DNA from 2 places in the Sphingobium sp. TomMM15 genome. Region 2 is predicted to be linked to the other one. Evidence: riboswitches for the same ligand, from Rfam matches in the RefSeq annotation. Region 2 holds a riboswitch; the other holds the start of a gene.
The links. Region 2 has a riboswitch for cobalamin ahead of ACZ51H_RS15930 (HoxN/HupN/NixA family nickel/cobalt transporter). Riboswitches for the same ligand answer to the same signal wherever they lie in the genome.
Positions count from the first base shown of each region.

Region 1: another riboswitch for cobalamin. It lies ahead of ACZ51H_RS00500 (TonB-dependent receptor plug domain-containing protein); the one in region 2 lies ahead of ACZ51H_RS15930 (HoxN/HupN/NixA family nickel/cobalt transporter).

Region 1 covers NZ_AP027314.1:97,613-107,897, reverse strand. Annotated here, with positions in the region: gene gshB (glutathione synthase) at 1-867, opposite strand, end outside; gene ACZ51H_RS00530 (YraN family protein) at 897-1,250, opposite strand; gene rsmI (16S rRNA (cytidine(1402)-2'-O)-methyltransferase) at 1,247-2,089, opposite strand; gene ACZ51H_RS00520 (penicillin-binding protein activator) at 2,101-3,303, shown strand; gene ACZ51H_RS00515 (ABC transporter ATP-binding protein) at 3,403-4,182, opposite strand; gene ACZ51H_RS00510 (FecCD family ABC transporter permease) at 4,176-5,171, opposite strand; gene ACZ51H_RS00505 (ABC transporter substrate-binding protein) at 5,267-6,094, shown strand; gene ACZ51H_RS00500 (TonB-dependent receptor plug domain-containing protein) at 6,131-7,990, opposite strand; cobalamin riboswitch at 8,162-8,386, opposite strand; gene mobA (molybdenum cofactor guanylyltransferase) at 8,448-8,981, shown strand; gene cobA (uroporphyrinogen-III C-methyltransferase) at 9,182-9,964, opposite strand; gene ACZ51H_RS00485 (molybdopterin-dependent oxidoreductase) at 9,951-10,285, opposite strand, start outside.
Region 2 covers NZ_AP027315.1:691,025-701,309, reverse strand. Annotated here, with positions in the region: gene cobU (bifunctional adenosylcobinamide kinase/adenosylcobinamide-phosphate guanylyltransferase) at 1-195, opposite strand, end outside; gene cbiB (adenosylcobinamide-phosphate synthase CbiB) at 192-1,157, opposite strand; gene ACZ51H_RS15960 (threonine-phosphate decarboxylase) at 1,117-2,091, opposite strand; gene ACZ51H_RS15955 (adenosylcobinamide-GDP ribazoletransferase) at 2,088-2,798, opposite strand; gene ACZ51H_RS15950 (histidine phosphatase family protein) at 2,795-3,361, opposite strand; gene cobT (nicotinate-nucleotide--dimethylbenzimidazole phosphoribosyltransferase) at 3,358-4,374, opposite strand; gene ACZ51H_RS15940 (DUF1636 domain-containing protein) at 4,371-4,778, opposite strand; cobalamin riboswitch at 4,939-5,128, opposite strand; gene fdhD (formate dehydrogenase accessory sulfurtransferase FdhD) at 5,176-5,958, opposite strand; cobalamin riboswitch at 6,050-6,294, shown strand; gene ACZ51H_RS15930 (HoxN/HupN/NixA family nickel/cobalt transporter) at 6,467-7,516, shown strand; gene cobW (cobalamin biosynthesis protein CobW) at 7,513-8,553, shown strand; gene cobN (cobaltochelatase subunit CobN) at 8,553-10,285, shown strand, end outside.

The sequences.
Region 1 (10,285 bases), on a different replicon from region 2:
CACGTTGATTTCGGTCAGCCATTCGCCGCCGATTACGTCGATCCCGACGAACAGCAGGCCGCGCTGCTTGAGTTCCGGCCCCATGGCGGCGCAGATTTCCAGTTCCCGGTCGGTGAGTTCTGTGCGTGCGGCTGATCCGCCCACAGCGAGGTTGGAGCGGATTTCGCCTGCGCCGGGGATGCGGTTGATGGCGCCCGCGATTTCGCCGTCGATGAGGACGATGCGCTTATCGCCCTGAGCGACGCCGGGGATGAAGGCCTGAACCATGAAGGGCTCGACCCATGAAGCGTTGAACAGTTCCACGAGCGCGGAAATGTTGGCGCCGGACTGGCCGACATGGAAGACCGCGTTGCCCGCATTGCCGTAGAGCGGCTTGACCACGATCTCGCCATGTTCGGCGAGGAAGCTCCGGACTTCCGCAAGGTCGCGGGTGATCATGGTCGGCGGCATGAAGCGGGCATAGTCGAGCACGAACAGCTTTTCGGGCGCGTTACGGACGGCAGCGGGATCGTTCACCACCAGCGTTTCTTCCTGCACCCGCTCCAGCAAATGGGTGGCGGTGATGTAGCTCAGGTCAAAGGGCGGGTCCTGGCGCATGAGGACGACATCGACGTCGCGGCCGAGGTCGAGCATCTCTGGCTCGCCAAGGGCGAAATGATCGCCTTTGACCTTCTGAACCTTTACCGGGCGCGCCTTCGCCAGCACGCGGCCGTCGCGATAGGTGAGGTCGGGCGCGAGATAATGGTAAAGGCGATGCCCCCTCGCCTGCCCTGCCAGCATGATGTGGAAGGTGGAATCGCCCGCGATGTTGATCCCTTCCATCGGATCCATCTGCACGGCGATGGTGAGGGGGTTGAGCTCAGTCATGTCCAATCCTTTTTCCGGGGATGAAAGGATCAGCCCCCATGCCAGACATTCGCCAGATGGCGCGGCGGACGGCCCGGCGCAAGGAGGATCACGTCGATCCGCATGTCGTCGCCCGGCTTTGCAAGGTCGTAGAAGAGCATTTCGGCTGCGGACGCGACGCGGGACAGGCGGCGTTCGTCGATCGCAAGGTCAAGATCGGCGGCGGTGGCGCGGGATTTTACCTCGACAAAGGCGAGCATTGCGCCGCGCCGGGCGACAAGGTCGACCTCTCCGGCGGGTGTGCGCAGGCGGCGGCCGACGATCTGCCAGCCCTTGAGCCGCAGCCACCATGCGGCGATGCGTTCGGCCTGGCGTCCGCGTTTCTCGGCCTGTTGGCGCCTCACCCTTTGAGTTCCAGCGCGCGGTCGTACAGGGCGCGGCGGTCGAGGCCGAGTTTCTTCGCAACCTCTCCCGCAGCCTTGGAGACGGGAAGGCGCTGCATCGCTTCGAGGAGGGCAGCGTCGGCATCTTCAGCACTGGCGGGCGGGGCTTCGCCGGGCGGGCCGACGATGACGACGATCTCCCCCTTGGGCGGGGCGTCGGCGTAGCGGGCGGAGAGTTCGGTAAGCGTACCGGTGCGGGTTTCCTCGAACGTTTTGCTGATTTCTCGGGAGACTGCGGCTTCGCGGTCTCCAAGTCCTTCGGCCATGGCGGCTAGGCTTTCCGACAGGCGCGGGCCGCTTTCGTAGAAGATGAGCGTGGCGCGCAGGGCGGCGACTTCGGCAAGGGTGTCGGCGCGGGCCTTTTGTTTGGCGGGGAGGAAGCCCATGAAGAGGAAGCGGTCGGTGGGAAGGCCGGACAGGGTTAGCGCGGCAATGGCGGCGCTGGGGCCGGGCAGTGTCGTGATGTTGCGACCGGCGGCGCGGGCGTCGCGGACGAGTTTGTAGCCGGGGTCGGAGATGAGGGGGGTGCCAGCGTCGGACAGGAGCGCAACCGATTCGCTCGCCATCCGCTCGATCAGGCGGGTGCGGACGCCTTCGGCGCTGTGGTCGTGATAGGGGATCATCGGGCGATCTGATCCCGCGTGACGCAGCAGGCGTGCGCTCACCCGTGTATCTTCCACGGCGATTACATCGGCGAGGCGCAGGACTTGCGCCCCGCGCGGGCTAAGGTCTCCGAGGTTGCCGATCGGCCCCGCAACGATGTAAAGCCCGGGCTCCAGCCCAGAAGTTGTATCTTCCATAAGGACGCCAGATGACAGAGACGGATGCCCTCCGGCAAGCGGACATGTTCGCGGCAATGAAGCGCGGTGCGCGTATCCTGTTTGCTGCCAGCGCTTTGGCTCTCGCCGCCTGTCAGTCGATCGTGCCGCGTGGACCCGGCCCGGTGCGGCCGACGGAGCCTGTTCCGAGTGGCCCTGATGTGACACAGGGCCTGCCGACCGACACGCTGCGCCACCGCGTCGCGCTGCTCGTGCCGATGAGCGGGCCGAACGCGGGCGTGGGACAGTCGATCGCCAATGCGACCACGCTGGCGCTGTTGGATACCAAGGCCGACAAGGTGCGCATCACCACCTATGACACCAGCATGGGCGCGGCGGCGGCGGCGAACAAGGCGCTGGCGGAAGGCAATCGCCTGATCTTGGGGCCGCTGCTGGCGGAAGATGCGCGGGTCGTAGGGCCGATCGCCGCAAAGGCGAATGTGCCGGTGATCAGCTTTTCCAACGATGTGAGCGTTGCCGGAAACGGCGTCTACATCATGGGCTATAACCCCAACCAGTCGATCGAGCGCGTCGTCGAGTTCGCGAAGGGCAAGGGGCTGTCGAAGTTCGCCGCGCTGGTGCCCAAGGGCGTCTATGGCGAGCGGTCGGGCACGTCGCTCCTCCGTGCGGTCGAGGGCGTGGGCGGGACGGTCGTGTCGATGCAGACGTTCGACCGGACGCCTGCTTCGATGACGGCGGCGGTCAAGAAATTGCAGGCTTCGTCCAGCTATGACGCGCTGTTGATCGCGGACAGCGGGCGGGTGGCGTTGCAGCTGGCGCCGATCGTGCGGAAGAATGGCGGGGCGACGGCGCGCCTGCTGGGCACGGAATTGTGGAATACGGATCGCGGACTGGCGTCCGCTCCGGCTTTGCGGGGCGCGTGGTTCGCCAGCGTGTCCGATGGGCTTTATGGGCAATTGGCGGGCAAGTATCGGGCGCGTTATGGCAGCGCGCCGTTTCGGCTGTCGGCGCTGGGCTATGATGCGGTGCTGCTGACCGTGCGGATTTCGCGGGATTGGAAGCCGGGGACGGTATTCCCGGCGGCGCGGCTGCGCGATTCGGGGGGCTTTTCGGGGATTGATGGCGCGTTCCGGTTCGGGCGTGGCGGGGTTGCCGAGCGGGCGCTGGAAGTGTCGGAGGTTGGTGCCGGAACTTATACGGTGGTGGCGGCTGCGCCCAAGGCTTTTGCGGAATAACAGCCCCTCCCCCGTTCGGGCTGAGCCTGTCGAAGCCTTTTCCTTCTTAAAAGAAAAGAGAAGCCCTTCGACAGGCTCAGGGCGAACGGAGTGTGGTGGTTAGCTTTTGATCCGCCCGGTTGGCAGGATCAGCGGCCATTCGCCATCGGGCTCGATGCAGGCGGAGATGCCGTAGACTTGGGCAAGGCTCTGTTCCGTCAGGACGTCGAGCGGCTTGCCATCGGCTACAAGCTTGCCATTGTCCATCAGCAGCAATCGATCGCAATAGCGGGCCGCCATGCCGAGGTCGTGCAGGACGGTGACGACCAGCGAGCCGGCGCGGGCTTCGGCCTTGAGTAGGTCCATGACATCCAGTTGATGACCGGGGTCGAGAGCCGCGAGGGGTTCGTCGGCGATGAGCGCGGGCGCGCCTACTGCCAGCGCGCGGGCGAGGAGGACGCGGGCGCGCTCGCCGCCTGATAGTTCGGTCGCGATGCGGCCTTTCAGGTGGAGGACATCGGCGCGGGCTAGCGCGGCATCGACTAGAGCCTCATCCTGCGGAGACAGGCGGGACAGTGGGCCGAGATGGGGCATGCGGCCGAGCGCTACCAACCGTTCGACAAGCAACGGCCAGTGCAGCGTCTGGCCTTGCGGTAGATAGGCGACTCGGCGCGCTATGTCCTTTCGGCTGAGGCTGGCGATCGGGAGGCCGTCGATCGATACTTCGCCACCTTCCGCGCGGATGAGGCCGAGCAGGGCGCGGATCAGCGTGGATTTGCCAGCGCCATTGGGGCCTATGATGCCGACCAGTTGCCCCGGCGCCAGCACCGTGGTGACGCTGGTCACGGCGGCATGGCGGCCAAGGCGAACGGACAGGTTGTCGGTGCGGATGGTTACCATAGCCGCCGCTCCCGCATCAGGTGGACGAGGAAGACGGGGACGCCGAGCAATGCGGTCAGAACGCCGAGCTTGAGTTCGCTGCTGGTGGGGATCAGCCGGACGCCGATGTCCGCCAGCGTCAGCAGCGCCGCACCGCCGAGCAGCGAGGGGAGCAGGATGGCCGAAGGGGAGCGATCCGTCAGGGGACGGACCAAGTGAGGGACGATGAGGCCGACGAAACCGATCGCGCCCGAAACTGCCACTGCTCCGCCGACGCCGATGGCGACACCCAGCATCATACGCAGTCGCGCCTTGGAAAGGTCCACGCCCAGTGCTTGGGCGCCCTCCTCCCCCAAGGTCAGCGCGTCGAGGCTGCGGCCGTCGGCGATCAGCAGCGCGGCGCCGATGAGGACGCAGGGCAGCGCGATCCAGACATGGGCGTAGCTGCGATTTTCAAGGCTGCCCATCAGCCAGCTCATGATCTCCATCGCGGCGAAGGGATTGGGTGAAAGGTTGAGCGACAGGCTGATCCCCGCCCCCGCGAGGGTTGCGACCGCTATGCCTGCGAGGATCAGGGTCAGTGGGCTTTCCGATGGGCCTGCGAGCAGGAACAGCGCGGCGATGGCGATGAGGCTGCTGGTGATGGCGAGGGCGGGGAGGATGAGCGGGTGAAGCTGCGCGAGGCCGAAGTAGAGGGCGCAGACAGCGCCGAGAGCTGCCGCGTTGGAGGCGCCGAGGACCGAGGGTTCAGCGAGTGGGTTGCGGAGATAGCCCTGAAGCGCGGCTCCGGCGAGGCCGAGCATCGCGCCGACGATGAGACCGAGCAGCATGCGGGGCAGGCGCAGGTCGATGAGGATGGCGCGGGCGACTTCGTCACCGCCGCCAGTGAGGACGGCCAGGATGCGGGCGGGAGAGAGTGGGACCGCGCCCAGTGTAAGGGAGCCAAGCGCTGCCAAAAGGGTGAGCGCGATTAGGATGGGGAGCAGCAGGGGATGGCGGCGGGCCTTCATGGCTTGCGCGCTCCAAGGCTGCTGATAGGGGTTGTAGTGCTGCGGCGAAAGCGGGAGCACGGCGCTTTGCGGAGGCTGGATTGGTGCGCAGAAGGATGTTGGCGATATGTTGTTTGGTCAGCCTGACCGGAGCCGCCCCCGTGCCGCCCAAGCATATCGTGTCGCTCAACACCTGTTCCGACCAATATGTGCTGGCGCTCGCCGATCCGGGGCAGATCGCGGCTCTGAGTCCCTATGGGCATGATCCGGAACTGTCGGCGGCGATCGCCAAGGCGCGGCGTTTTCCGGTACTGAAACGTCCGGCCGAAGAGGTATTGGCGCTGCGTCCCGATTTGGTGATCGGCTTTCCCGATGGCACTGGCGGCGTTGTCAGCGCGCCGGACGGGCGATGGCGCAAGCTGGGGCTGGCGAGCGCGGACAGCTTCGCGGCGATCAGGGGACAGATCCGGCAGGTGGCGGCCATTGTCGGCCATCCCGCGCGGGGCGAGGCGATGATCGCGGGCATGGAGCGCGACCTCGCCGCCCTGCCCCGGTCCCGGCGCGGCGGCGTGGCTGCCTATTATCAGCGGCGCGGCTATATGACCGGGACCGGAACTTTGGTCGATGAGTTGATCCGGCGCGCGGGCCTCACCAATCTGGCAGCAAAGCTTGGCAAGCCAGCGCTGGCGCAGGTGCCGCTGGAGGAGATGATCGCGGCCAGGCCCGATTATCTGATCGTGGAGGAAGGCAGCGAAAAGGTCGTCGATCAGGGGACGGAGATGCTGCACCACCCGGTGCTGCGATCCATCCCCCGCATCCGCGTGCCGCAAGCCTGGACGGTGTGCGGCGGCCCCGCTTATGTGCAGGCCGCGCGCAGCATCGTGACGCAGGCGGACGCCGCAAGCAAAGGCAGGACGCAGCCAAAGGCCGCGCCCCGGCGATGAAGGGGGGCGGTCGCCCACCCCCTTCACCTTCTACCGTCAGAAGCGGACACGCACGCCGCCATAGGCCGACCGGCCGTAGGTGCCATAACCATAGGCGGTGGCGTATTCCTGATCGAACAAATTGTCGATGCGGCCGTAGATTTCGAGCCTTTCCGTGATTGGGAAGGAGGCGCGGATATCCGTTACCGCATAGCCGTCAATCTGCACCCGGTTGCGGGTCACGGGGTCGAGATCGACGCTGTCGCTGACCATCGTCACGGTCGCCCCGGTCGACAGGCCGAAGGACCAGGCATAATCGACCGATGCGCTGACGGCGTTAGCGGCGCGGCGCAGCAGGCGCTCGCCAAAGGCCGCGCTGCCCGGCGAACGATCACGCGCATCGACATAGCTATAGGCGGCGGTGAAGGTCAGTGCATCGACCGGACGCAGCGTCAGCGTCGTTTCCACGCCCTTGGCGCGGGTGCGATCCAGATTGCCATAGGTGAAGGTCGTATTGTCGTAATTCAGCTGGTCCCGCGTGTCGCGCCAGAATCCGGTGACGGACAGCACCGCCCGGTCGCTCCCCAGATTCTGGTCGAAGCCGATGTCGTAGCTCTTCGAACGCTCGGGCTTCAGGTCCGGATTGCCGCTGAATGTATCGTAAAGCTGATAGAGCGACGGCGCCTTGAAGCCCTCCCCGTAGCTCAGGCGGAAATTGGTCGCGCCACCATTGGGCGTGTAGTTGGCGTTCGCGCCGAACGTCGTCGCGCCGCCGAACTGGCTGTGATCGTCATGACGCACCCCTGCTGTCATGGACAGGCCCGCTACCGGCTTTACCACGGCCAGCGCATAGATGCTGTCGATGTTGGCGCGGTGGCTTTCCTGCGAACCGAAGCCGAAAAACTCATAATCGGGCCGCTCATGTTCATAGCCGAGCAGCAGCTTCACGTCATCGATGGGCTGATAGACGCCTTCATATTCGAAGCGCAGGTTCGTCCCGGAATAGCCGAAGTCCGGGGCGTTGCCGCGCACGAAATAATAATCGCGATCCTGCTGATACCAGGTAACGGCCGCCCGGTTGGTCAGCTTGCCGTCGAACAGCGCCAAATTCACGCCCGCATAGCCGATATATTGATTGGACTTCGCGACGTCGGGGCTGTCGGCCGGCCTGCCAAAGAAGCTGTCATAGTCGAGATCGCCGTTGATATAATAGCCGCGCAGGTCGAGGCTCAGATCATCGGTGAAGGCGATCTTCAGCCGGGCATTGCCAGTGATATTTTCATAGCCATCCTTTTCCGCGCCACCAAAATCGGAAGAGACAGCGGAGATGCCATCGGTGCGGAAATAGGCGAGGCCCACGCCGCCCGACAATATGCCGCTGGTGCCCGATACATCCGCCTTCGCATTCAGCGTATCGGCATAGCCATAATCGACCGACGCCTTGCCGCCGAACCCTTCGCTTGGGATACCGGTCATGATGTTGACGACGCCGCCGATCGCCTGGCTGCCATAGGCAATGGAGTTGGAACCGCGCAGCACCTCGATCCGGCGGATGTTGCCGACAAGCAAATTGCCGAAATCATATTGATCGCCGATGCCGCTCGGGTCGTTGACCTTCACGCCGTCGATCAGCACCAGCGTCTGCGTCGTTTCGGCGCCACGCACCGACACGCTGGTGACGTTGCCCAGGCTGCCGGTGCGGTTGAAGCGGATGCCGGGGGTGGTGATCAGCAGGTCCACGACGCTGACATTCTGGCGCGTTTCGATCGTCTTTTCATCGATCACGGTCACCGCCTGCCCGACTTCATCGGTGGGTTGCTCAATGCCGAGCGCGGTGACGACGATCTCGCCCGAATCTTCGGCGAGAGCGGGGGTGGCGGCGAGGAGCGCCAGCAGTGAAATTCCGGTCCTGATCATATGTCTGTCTTCCCTGAGCGCCATGCGACATGAGCCCAGGGCCTGCCGCATAAGCGGCCGATGCGCGGGAAGAAGAGACGCCAGCCCCGTCACGCGCACCGATGCGGCCCTGCGCCGCTTCGTCGCTCAGACGGAAAACACCGTGCCCGGACCTATCCCTGGACCCAAGGCAAGAGCGACCATGCGCCGGTAGGTTTCCTGGCTCGCGGGTCGTCGCGGTGATGCACGCCTTCCCGGACTTTTGGTCCAGTGGCTGGTCCCCCTCGCCTTCCCCTTTGAAGGCTTGCGGGTTTCCCTGTGCATCGCGCTCGCCGCTTACAGTTGCAGGGACAGCCGCGGAGTTGGACGGTGATCCCGTCCGCACCGCATTCCCTTTCCGGCGCGATCTGTCGTGAACAGTTGCCCGCTCACGCCGCGCGCCATAGGGGAAGTTGAGGGTTCTGCCAAGGAGTGGATAATGCGATTGCTGGGCGCGGTATTGGCGGGCGGGCGATCCAGCCGGTTCGGGAGCGACAAGGCGATGGCGCTGATGCCGGACGGGCGGACTCTGATGGAGCATGCGGTGGCGGCAATCGCGCCCCACGTTGAGGCGGTGGTGGTATGCGGACGGACGGTCGAGGGGCTGACCAGCCTATCCGATCGGCCCGCGCCGGACATGGGGCCGCTGGGCGGGCTGAATGCGGCGCTGCATCATGCGCGGAGCGAAGGCTATGAGGCGGTGCTGACGACGGGATGCGACATGCCGGTCTATCCGGCGGCGCTGGTGGAGGCGCTGACGGGAGAAGGCGCTGCAGTGTTGAAGGGGCAGCAAATGGCGGGGTTCTGGCCTGCCGGGCTTGCGGATGAAATGGATGCTCATCTGGCTGAGGAGAATAGCCGGTCGATATATGGTTGGCTGGAGCGGATCGGCGCGCGGATCGTGGAGCGGGCGGACATCGTCCTGCCGAATATAAATCGACCGCAGGATATTGCCGGATTGCCAAAGAACTAACCACTCCGTGCTCCTGCGCAGGCAGGAGCCCAGTTCTCACGGCCGCAAATGGGCTCCTGCCTTCGCAGGAGCACGAAGTTACATCATTACAACCGCAAGCCCACGGGCTCCACCGGTCTGAGCCTGCCGAAACCCCTTACCTTCCTTCCAACTAAGGCAGCGGCATCGACAGGCTCAAGGCAAAGATGTGGAGGGCAAGTTCAAACCTGTAGAGCGACGCTAGCTGCAACCCCTACAGGCATGGACGTTCCCGCCACCGCTTCGCCGATCAGCAGCAGGGTCGGGTCTTCGTCGCTGATCGTGGCGACCAGAAAGGCAAGCGCGGACAGCTTGCCGCGGATCAGGCGTTCGGTGGGGAGCGAGACGTTGACCGCCACCATCACCGGCGTTTCGGGATCGCGGCCTGCGGCGATCAGCTGGCGGCTGATCTCTCCGGCGGCGGCGCGGCCCATATAGATGCCAAGCGTGCCGCCGGGACGGGCGAGCGCCTCCCAGTCGAGCTTGAGCGGTTCACTGGCTTTGAGATGCGCGGTCACCAGCGTCAGGCCGCGCGCCTTGCCGCGCAGGGTGAGCGAGGCGCTGCCGCTTGCGGCAGCAGCGCTTGCCGTGGTGATGCCGGGGCAGATATGGAAGCGGATGCCGTCGGCGGCGAGATGCTCCATCTCTTCGGATGAGCGGCCGAATACCGAGGGATCGCCCCCCTTGAGGCGCACGACGCGCTTGCCTGCTTTGGCGGCGGCGAGGAGCAGGTCGTTGATGCTTTCCTGCGCCTTTGAATGGCGGCCGGAACGCTTGCCGACGCTGATCCGCTCGACGCCCTGCGGGATGAGGTCAAGTACGCCGGGGCCGACGAGGGCGTCGTAGAAGACGATCTCCGCGGCGGCGATCAGCTTTTCGGCCTTGCGGGTGAGGAGGTCCGGGTCGCCGGGGCCTGCGCCGACCAGCCAGACTTCACCGGGAGCGATCAATTCATTCGGCTGCATGAAGGGCCTCCTGCGGAATTTGGGCGAGGATGTTGGCGAGCGCGGGACGGCAGGACCCGCAATTGGTGCCCGCGCCGATCGCCTTGCCGATGGCGGGAACGTCGACCAGGCTCTGGTCGCGGATGGCGGCGACGATCTGGTTGAGGCCGATGTCGAAGCAGACGCAGATGGTCGGCCCTTTGTCAGGCTGGTTGCCGGGACCGCGCGCGGCGAGGACGGATGCGCCCACCTCTTCCGCCTCAAGCTGGCCGATGAGCCAGTCGCGCGAGGGGAGCAGGCCGGTGCGGGTGACGAAGAGGACGGCTGCCAGCTTGCCTTCGC
Region 2 (10,285 bases):
GGCTTCGACCGTTCGCCAGCGCGCGTTGCGACGGGCGCGATGCATGCCGATCCGTTCGTGCATTTCAGCGTCATACGCCTCGGCCGTGGCGATGTAGGTCATGATGCCCGGCAGGGCTTCGCACTGCGCTTCGGCATGGCGGCTCTTGCCCGAACGGGCGCCGCCTAGCACGAGCAGCTTCTGGAAAGCGGTCATCGCCCGATCCCTCCGATCAGCGCCGTCGCGAGCCAGAGCAGGGCACAGGCCCGGACGTAGAGCGCCAACGCGGCGCGGGCGAAAGCGGGCGTGGCTTCGCCCCCTTCCCCGCCGATCCATGGCTTGGCATGATATTGGCCTTCATAGGCGACCGGCCCGGCAAGGCGGATGGCCAGTGCGCCTGCCATCGCCGCCTCCGGCCAGCCTGCATTGGGCGATGCGTGACGGCCATGGTCGCGCCAGAGGATGCGCCAGCCGCCCAAGCCCGCGACGCAGATCAAGAAGCCGGACAAGCGCGCGGGGATCAGGTTCAGCAAGTCATCGAAGCGAGCGGCGGCCCAGCCGAAAGCCGCGAACGGCTCCTCCCGGTGGCCGATCAGGCTGTCGGCGGTGTTGACCGCCTTATAGGCCCAGATTCCGGGCAGGCCGCCGACGAGCAGCCAGAAGAGCGGCGCGACGACGCCATCGCAAAAGCTTTCAGCAAGGCTTTCTATGGCGGCTCGTGCAACGCCTGCTTCATCAAGAGTGGCGGTATCGCGTCCGACGATCTGGCTGACCGCGCGGCGGGCAGCGAAGAGATTGCCTGCTTCGAGAGCCTGAACGACGGGCAGGACATGGTCGTACAGACTGCGCTGCGCAAGTGCTGGCCAAGCGGCAAGCGCAAGCCCTGCCCAAGCCCAGGAGCCGAGGAAGTGGCGGATGATGAATTCTGCGGCCCAACCTGCTGCGATGGTGGTCGCGAGGAGGAGAAGGAGTGTAATGATACCGCCGAAACGGCGGCGCGCTGTGCCGAAGTGGCGCTGGTTCAAACGGCGCGCGCAAGCGGTGATGATCCCGGCGAAGGCTCCGACCGGGTGGCCGATACGGGTGTGCAACCGGGCTGGCCAGCCTAGTGCCGCATCGATGATCAGCGCGGCCAGCTCAACCAAGCGCTTCGTCCAGCCGGGACATGGCGGCATCATCGGCGGGCAGACCGAAGCGGAGCCAATGAGGGTAATCTTCGAAAGGGCGGGTGAGAATGGCGTGGCGCGCGAGGCGGTCGAACAGGGCGGCGGCGTTCGGCGTGTCGATCAGGCGGAATAGCGGGCAATCGCCGCGCGGGATGAAGCCGTGGCGGATAAGTAGCGCATCGAGGCTGGCGGCGCGGGCGGGGAGGGTCGCGATCGTCTCGTCAATCCAGCGCTGGTCTCGACAGGCGGCGCGGCCAAAGTCGATCGCGGCTGCGGAAAGGGGCCAGTCTCCCAGCAGCCTGCGGCAGGCGGCAATGATGGAGGCCGGGCCGAGGAGGAAGCCGAGGCGGACACCAGCGAGCCCGAAGAATTTGCCGAAGGAACGGAAGATGAGCAGGCGGCGGGAATCCGCGACTTCGACCGCCATGCTGGCGCCGGGCAGGCAGTCAGCAAAGGCCTCATCGACGACCAGCCAGCCACCTTCCCTTTCCTGTTGGGCGAGAAGCTGCTGCATCTGCGCCCGCGTGTAGAGGCGGCCATCGGGATTGTTAGGATTGGCGAGCAGGAGGGCGGTGCCCGGTGGCGCGTCTTCGGGTCGCTGCAACGGGCGCGAGTTCGGGAAAACCTGCGCATGGGTGCGGTAAGACGGCAGGATATGGCAGGCGGGTGCATCAATCAAATGATGAAGCAGGCGCAGGCCGGTTTCGCTACCCGGCAGTGCGCAGATGTGATCGGGGGAGACGCCGAAATATGTGGCGGCAGCCTGTTCGAGATCGGCAAGTGCCGCGGGATCGGGGAGGGATTGCCAGTCCGGGTTGATCGTGGCGGTGCCGGGCCAGACGAGCGGATTTATGCCGGTGGAAAGATCAATCCAGGGAAGGCGCGTCTCATAATGCTGACGCGCCGCAGCCAGACGACCACCATGCCAATGGAAGATACCACTCATCGTGCCAGCACCAGTGCGGCTAGCAGGCCGCTTTCGATGAGTTCGATCCCGGCACCATGACCATCGCCAGAAATGCCGCCGATCCGGCTGCGCAGCCACCATCCCCAAAGCGGGACGAGGATAGCGGCGGACAGGAGGGCGGGAATGATCAGGCAGAAAGCTAGGGCCAGCATCGTCCAGCCGAGCAGATGCGCCGGGCTGATGCTTTCGCGGAAGCGGCTGGCCAGGCCCTCATGGAGCGGCGGGAGCCAGAGGGTCCATGCCAGGGGGCCGATCCGCGCGACGAAGGGCACGGCGATGAGGGCGATCGGCGCGACATGCTCCGCGCAGAGGCGCAGCAGGACGAGCTTCGCCAGCAGTTGCAGGACGATGGTGACGACGCCGAAGCTCCCGATATGCGGGTCGGCAAGAACGGCGGACAGCTTTGCCGGGTCGCCATGGGCTGCCCCTACCCCGTCAGCGATGTCGCCAAGACCGTCGAGATGAAGCGCCCCGGTGATGGCGACCCAGGCGATCAGGCCGAGCAAGGCGGCCATCCAGGGTTCGACGATCAGGCCGATCGTCATGGCGGCGGCGACGGCGAGGCCGACGATGATGCCGGTCGCGGGAAACCAGCGGATCGCAGCGGCAAAGTCCTCCTCCTCCGCGCGCACTTGCGGGAGCGGCAGGCGGGTCATGAGTTGCAGCGCGAGGACGAGGCGGATCATGTCACGAGGCCGGTGATCTGCGCGTTTGGATTGTCTCCCGTCCAGATACGCAGGCTGAGCAAGGCACCATAGGGAAGGTCGATTGCCCAGGCCTGCTGGTAAGTGAAGCCGCACAGGGTAGTCAGCGCGCCACGTATCGCACCGGCATGGGTGAGAACCAGCGATGGCCGGTCGATTTCGCCAAGTGCCGCCTTTACGCGCAGGCAAAGGCTGGACCAGCTTTCCCCTCCCGGCGGAGGATGGTCATCGGGGGACGACCAGAAGGGACCAATTTCCTCGGCGGGCAGAGTGGCGGGGTCGGTGCCCTCCCATTCGCCGAAGTGCAGTTCGCGCCAGCGCGCGTCGATGTCGTGCGGCACCTGCCGGGCGGCGGCGATCAGGGCGGCGGGAGCGCGGGCGCGTGTCAGGTCGGAGCTGATCAGGCGGTCGAACGCAAGCGCGCGGGATCGTTCGACACATAGCTGCATGGCGGCCGGGTCGGGCGGCATATCCATGTGACCGAGCAGGAGGCCGGGCGTTTGTGGCGCGGCGTGGCGCATCAGGTGGAGCGTGAGGGGGCTCATAGCGCGTTAGCCACGGCGGCTTCGGCGAAGGTTGCCATCTGGTCGTGCGCGGCGACGGCCGAGCGGATGAGTTGCGCCGCGACCGCTGCGCCGCTGCCTTCGCCGAGGCGCATGTTGAGGTGAAGCAAGGGGTGCAGGCCGAGCTTTTCGAGCAGCCGGACATGGCCTGCTTCGGCGGAGCAGTGGGCGGCGAGGCAGTGGGCCGTGATGGCGGGATTGTCTCGCGCCAGAGGGGCGATGGCCGCGCCGCAGATAAAGCCGTCGAGCAGCACCGGCACACGCATCATGCGCGCGGCAAGGACGGCGCCTGCCATCGCCGCGATCTCTCGCCCGCCGAGACGGCGGAGGGTTTCGAAGGCGTCGGTGCAATGGGGACCGTGCAGCGTATGCGCGATCTGGACGGCCTGCGTCTTGCGAGTGAGGGCTGCTGCGTCGATGCCGGTGCCCCTCCCCGTCCAGTCCTGCGCCTCGCCGCCGAAGGATTGAAGGCACAGCCCGGCGGCGGGGGTGGTGTTGGCGATGCCCATTTCACCTGCGAAGAACAGGTCGCAATCTTGCACGACGGCGGCGGCGCCCGCGTTCAGGGCGTCGAGGCATTCGGCCTCCGTCATGGCGGGGGCTTCGCATATGTCGGCGGTGGGTTTGTCGAGGGCGAGCGGGACAATGACCAGCTCGGCTCCGCAGGCGGTGGCGAGTACGTTGATCGCCGCGCCTCCTGCCTGGAAATTCGCGACCATCTGCGCGGTGACGGAAGCCGGGAAGGCGCTGACCCCGCGCGCGGCGACGCCATGATTCCCCGCGAAGATGGCGGCGCGAATGCGGTCGGCGCGTGGACGTTCGCGGCCCTGCCAGCCTGCCATGAAGAGGGCGATGTCCTCCAAACGACCGAGCGATCCGGCGGGCTTCGTCAAGGAGGCCTGACGGGCGGCTGCGGCTTCGACTGTTGCCGCATCAGGTTCCGGGAGCGTGGCAAGCGCGGATTGGAAGGCGGCGCGATCCTGAAAGTGGATCATGTGCAGACGAAACCTTCGGGCGGCGTGCGGACGATGAAATGGCCCTTCACCCCCTGCGGCCACTCGGCGTAGCGAACGACGCCTTCTTCGCTGGCGGCGTGGCGCAGGGCATAGTCAAGGATGGCGCGCGCGGCGTCCGCGTCCGGGGTGAAGTCGCCCAGCACATAGCCGACTTTGCCGGGACCACGCACATGAACGGTGCAATGACGCTGGCAGGCGAAGAGGCAGGGCATGTCCTGCACGGCAACCGCTTCATAGGCAGGCTCGGCCGCCTGAAGGTCGCGCATGGCCGCAACCAACAGCGCGCCGCCGCGTCGCCCTGCCCCATCTTCCCGCTGATCGGCGGACAGGCGGCAGGTCGAGCAGACCACCACCGACGCCCCGTTTTCGACCGCGCACAGCATCAGCGGCGCGCTTCCATAACCATGTGAACATGAAAGACCGTCATCATGGCCCTCCTCGCAAAATCGAACCGCAAACAGCCCAGCCCGGCCGAATGGCGAGCAAGGCGGTGGCTGTCGTCCGCGAGGGGAACCCCGTTCGTCCGGCACACCCTGTCCGGTCGAAGAACGACTGCGGCAGGCAGGTCTCCTGGCTCACGGGTCGCTGCGCACCGGCCGCCTTCTCGGGGGAAAAGCTCCCCCAATGGCTGCGTGGCCGGTCCACTCACCGCTTACAGTTGCAGGGGCAGCGCGGGCATTACACCCGACTTCCCTTTTGATCCCCGAGGGGAACCTGTCGCGGGGCTGCTGATAAAGAGGCGGTGGCGCGTCCGCAAGCGGTAGATGGAGCGGCGCTTCGTCAGTCGGGCAGTTCGCCCACCGCGAGCACGGCATCGGGCCGGGCAAGCACGACGATCGGCAATCCGGCGCTGGCCGCGCGCTCGGCGGCCAGACGGGTCGGGGCGGAGATGGTGACGAGCAGGGGGCAATTGGCGAGCGCTGCCTTTTCCACCAGCTCAAAGGAACATCGGGAGGACAACAGCGCGAAACCGCCATCCCAGGACATTTGCCCCCGCCGCATGGCCCCGATCAGCTTGTCGAAAGCATTGTGACGTCCCACATCCTCATAGGCGAGGCGAATAGCGCCATCCGGCCCCGCCAAGGCAGCGGCATGGACCGCGCCGGTTTGCCGGTTGAGCGGCTGATGTGCGGCAAGATCGCGCAGGGCGCCGAAGATAGCTTCCCGGCTCGCTTCCGATCGGGCGGTCACGGCAGGCAAGGGCCGCATCGCCTGTTCCAGATTTTCCACGCCGCACAGACCACAAGAGGAATCGGAGACGCGATGACGGACCCGGCCGAGCAGCCCCTCGACGCGGTCTTCCGGCAGCGTAGCCCGTGCGACCAAGCCCTGCTCAGTAGCATGGACCTCGACGTCGAGCGGCGCGTCGGATGGGATGACCAGCCGCTCGGCCAGCGCGAACCCCTGCACCAGTTCCGCAACGTCGGCGGGCGTCGCCATCAACACGGCATAGCCAACGCCGTTGAACTCGATCGCGACGGGCACTTCCTCCGCCAACTCGCGCGTCACGGGCGATGCTTCGCCATCGGGGGTGATGCGGGTGAAGGAGAAGGGCGAAGACATAGGGCCGGTCTAGGCGGGCAATGTGCCTCCGGCAAGCAAATGGACGCGGCCATGCAACTGCCGCTTCCCTTTGGTGGCTAAGCCATCTATGCACGGCCACGATCGCGCCGGTGCCCGGAAGGGCTTTAAAGGGAATGCGGTGCGGGTTGCTGAAAAGGCACCCAAATCCGCGGCTGTCCCTGCAACTGTAAGCGGTGAGCGAGACGCATATCGACCTTCCGTCACTTGTCGGGGGTCAGCCACTGGGCCGGACGCTAAATCATGCGAGGCCTGGGAAGGCCATGTGTCGAGCGATGACCCGCAAGCCAGGAGACCTGTCGGCGTCTGGTCGCTCTTGCTTTGGCCCAGGGGATGGCCGGGGCACGGTATTCCGTCTGAGCGACGCGTGCGGCGGGGCCGCACCGGCTTCATGTGCCGGACGCTTCATCGCGTCCGTCCGGCGCGTGATGTCGGCCGCGTAGCGGAGGCCCCGTCCAGTCTCGCTGACGCTGACGGGAGCCATGCTTTTATGGCCATGCAATTTCCGGCGCTTCGTCGCCGTGCCACTTTCATCTTCGCGGGGCTGATCGCCGCCAACATCGCGTTATGGCTATGCGCCTCGCTGATCTTTGCGGGCGACACGATGATGCTGGGCACCGCCCTGCTCGCCTGGAGCCTGGGGCTGCGCCATGCAGTCGATGCCGACCATATCGCCGCGATCGACAATGTGACGCGCAAGCTGATGCAGGAAGGTCAGCGGCCGCTGACCGTCGGCCTTTGGTTCGCCATCGGGCATAGCGCAATCGTGCTGATCGCGGCGGTCCTCATCGCCTTCGCCGCCAGCGCGCTTAGCCGCGTTGAGGCGGCGGGCGAGATTGGCGGGACGATCGCGACGGTCATCTCCGCCACTTTCCTCTTCACCATTGCCGCGATGAACCTGATGATCCTGCGATCGGTGTTGAAGACGTTTAACCATGTCCGCAGCGGCGGCGCCTATGTCGATGAAGACATGGACATATTGCTGGGCAATCGGGGCATGCTGGCCCGCCTGTTCCGGCCGCTGTTCCGTCTGGTCACGCGCAGTTGGCACATGGCGCCGCTGGGCTTTCTGTTCGGCCTGGGATTCGACACGGCGACCGAAGTCGCGATCCTCGGCCTGTCGGCAGGGCAAGCGGCGAGCGGGCTTTCGATCGCGACCGTGCTCATATTCCCCTTGCTGTTCGCGGCGGGCATGGCGCTGATCGACACGGCGGACGGCGCGCTGATGATGGGCGCCTATCAATGGGCGTTCGTGAAGCCGATCCGCAAGCTCTACTACAACATCACCATCACATCGGTGTCCGCGCTGGTCGCAATCGTCATCGGCGGGATCGAGGCGGCGGCGCTGCTGGGCGACAAGTTGGGCCTGACCGGCGGCGTCTGGTCGGTGGCCGCCGATCTGGGTGAGCATTTCAACAGCCTCGGCTTCTTCATCATCGGCCTGTTCGCCGCCTGCTGGCTGGTGAGCTGGATCATCTACCGCTGGAAGCGCTTCGACGAGATCGAGGTGCTCCTCCCCAATCAAGGACAGACAATATGAGCAAGGTTCCTGCCACCGTCATCACCGGATTTCTGGGTGCTGGAAAGACGACGCTGATCCGCCATTTGATCGAGAATGCGGGTGGGCGGCGGCTAGCGCTGATCATCAACGAATTTGGCGATGTCGGCGTCGATGGATCGCTGGTGAAGGGCTGCGGCGATGAGGCCTGCCCGGATGAGGATATTATCGAACTGGCCAATGGCTGCATCTGCTGCACCGTGGCGGACGATTTCCTGCCCACGATGCAGCGGCTGCTCGACCGGGATGTGCCGCCCGATCATATCATCATCGAGACATCGGGCCTTGCCCTGCCAAAGCCGCTGGTGAAGGCGTTTCAGTGGCCCGATATCCGGACACGGGCGACGGTGGACGGGGTGATTGCACTCATCGATGCCGATGCACTGGCGGCGGGCCGCTTCGCCCATGACGAGGAAGCGCTGGCTGCCGCTCGGGCGGCTGATCCGACGCTGGACCATGACAGCCCGATCGAGGAGCTCTTCGAGGATCAGCTGGCCTGTGCCGACCTTGTGCTGCTGAACAAGACCGACTTGGTCGAGGGCGGCAGGCTTGCGGAACTGGAGCGGGATCTGGCGGCAGAAATCCGGCCGGGCGTGCGTATCGTGCGCACCGCGCGGGGGGAGATCGACCCGGCGGTCCTGCTCGGCCTTGATGCCGGGGTCGAGGACCAGATCGACGCCCGCCCCTCCCACCATGACGAGGAGGAGGATCATGATCATGAGGATTTCGACAGCTTCGTCATGGAGTTGGGGGAATTGGGCAATCCTGCGCCGCTGCTGGATGCTCTGAAGCAGGTCATAGGCGATCACGACATATTGCGGGTGAAGGGCTTCGTCGCCATTGCAGGCCGTCCGGCAAGGCTGGTCATTCAGGCGGTCGGGCCACGCATCCAGCATCATTATGACCGGCATTGGCAGGCGCAGGAGATGCGCGCTTCGCGGCTGGTGGTGATCGGCCAAGCGGGGCTGGACCGGGCGGCGATCGAAGCCGCGCTTTCAAAACAGCTGGCCGCCGCCTGATGCATTTGCTGACCGCCACGCCCGGCACCGTCTCCAACGGGGACGAAGCGATCGACCTTGGCCAATCGCCGGGCGACATCGTGCTGCTGACCGTGGCGGACAGCGATCTTGCCTGTTTTGCCAGCGCCGCCGCCATGCTGGGGGACGGCGCGCCGTCGATCCGGCTAGCCAATCTCCTTCAGCTCAAGCACCCCTATTCGGTCGACCTTTATGTCGAGAATGTGATTTCCCACGCAAAATTCGTGTGCGTGGTGCTGTTGGGGGGCAAGAGCTATTGGCCCTATGGCATTGAGGAAATTGCCAATGTCGCGCGCGACAGGGGCATTGCCTTCGCCGCCATCGCGGATGGGCGGGAGGATGATCCCGAACTGCGGATGGCGTCCACCCTGCCCCCGGAAATATGCGACCGGCTGCGCGATTATCTGCGGCAGGGTGGTGTCGCCAATGCCACGGCTTTTCTAAGGACCGCCGCGCGGATTGCAGGGTTGGACGCGGGCGCGCCTGACGCGCCGGTTCCGGTCGCCGACGCGGGCCTGTATCTTCCCGGTGTCGAACGCCCAACGATGGAACAGGTGAAGGCCGGTTGGACATCCGGCCAGCCGACGGCGCTGTTCCTTTTCTACCGCGCCTTGTTGATCGCCGGAACGCTGGAGGCGGTGGACGCGATGATTGCGGGATTGCGGGCTGCGGGGCTTAATGTCCTGCCGGTCCATGTCCGGGCGTTGCGGGAACCCTTTGCGCGCGACTTTCTGGAAGGGGTGATCGGCGCGGCTCGGCCGGACGTGATTTTGAACGCCACCGCCTTTGCTGCATCGGCGCCGGGCGAACCGCGCACGCCATCCATATTGGAGCGGGCCGATTGCCCGATTCTTCAGACCTTGTTCGCCAGCGCCGAACAGGCGGCGTGGCAGGATAGCGCGCGGGGGCTGGGTCCGCGCGACTTGGCGATGCATATTGCCTTGCCCGAAGTGGATGGGCGCATCTTCACCCGCGCGGTCGCTTTCAAGGCCGCCGCCCGCTTCGACGCGCGGACGGAATGCAGCATCGTGGTGCCGCAGCTTCTGGCTGATCGTGTGCACTTTGTTTCCCAACTGGCTGCAAACTGGGCCAGATTGGGACTGACGCCGGTTGAAGACCGCCATGTGGCGCTGGTCCTTGCCAATTATCCGAACCGGGATGGGCGGATCGGCAATGGCGTGGGTCTGGACACGCCGGAAAGCGCGGCGGCGATCCTGCGCGCGCTGACGGAGGCTGGCTATCGGACGGGCGACGCACCCACTGATGGCGCGGCGCTGATGGCGCATATGACCGGAGGTGACGCGCCCTGCTCGCTCGCGCTGGCCGACTATGGAGCGGCATTTGATGACTTTCCCGAGAGCGTTCGCACAGCCGTTATCGAGCGATGGGGCGAGCCGGAGGACGATCCCTTCTGTCAGGGTGATGCCTTCTTCCTTCGGGTCCATCGCTTCGGTCAGGTCGCGGTCGCGGTGCAGCCGTCACGCGGCTATGATGTCGATCCGAAGAGCAGCTACCATGACCCGGCGCTGCCGCCGCCGCATGCCTATCTCGCCTTCCACATCTGGCTGGCGCGCACATTTGCCGCCCACGCGGTCGTGCATGTCGGCAAGCATGGCAATCTGGAGTGGCTGCCGGGCAAGGCGATCGCGCTGTCGGAAAGTTGCTTTCCCGAAATCTGCGCGGGGCCGATCCCGCAAATCTATCCGTTCATTGT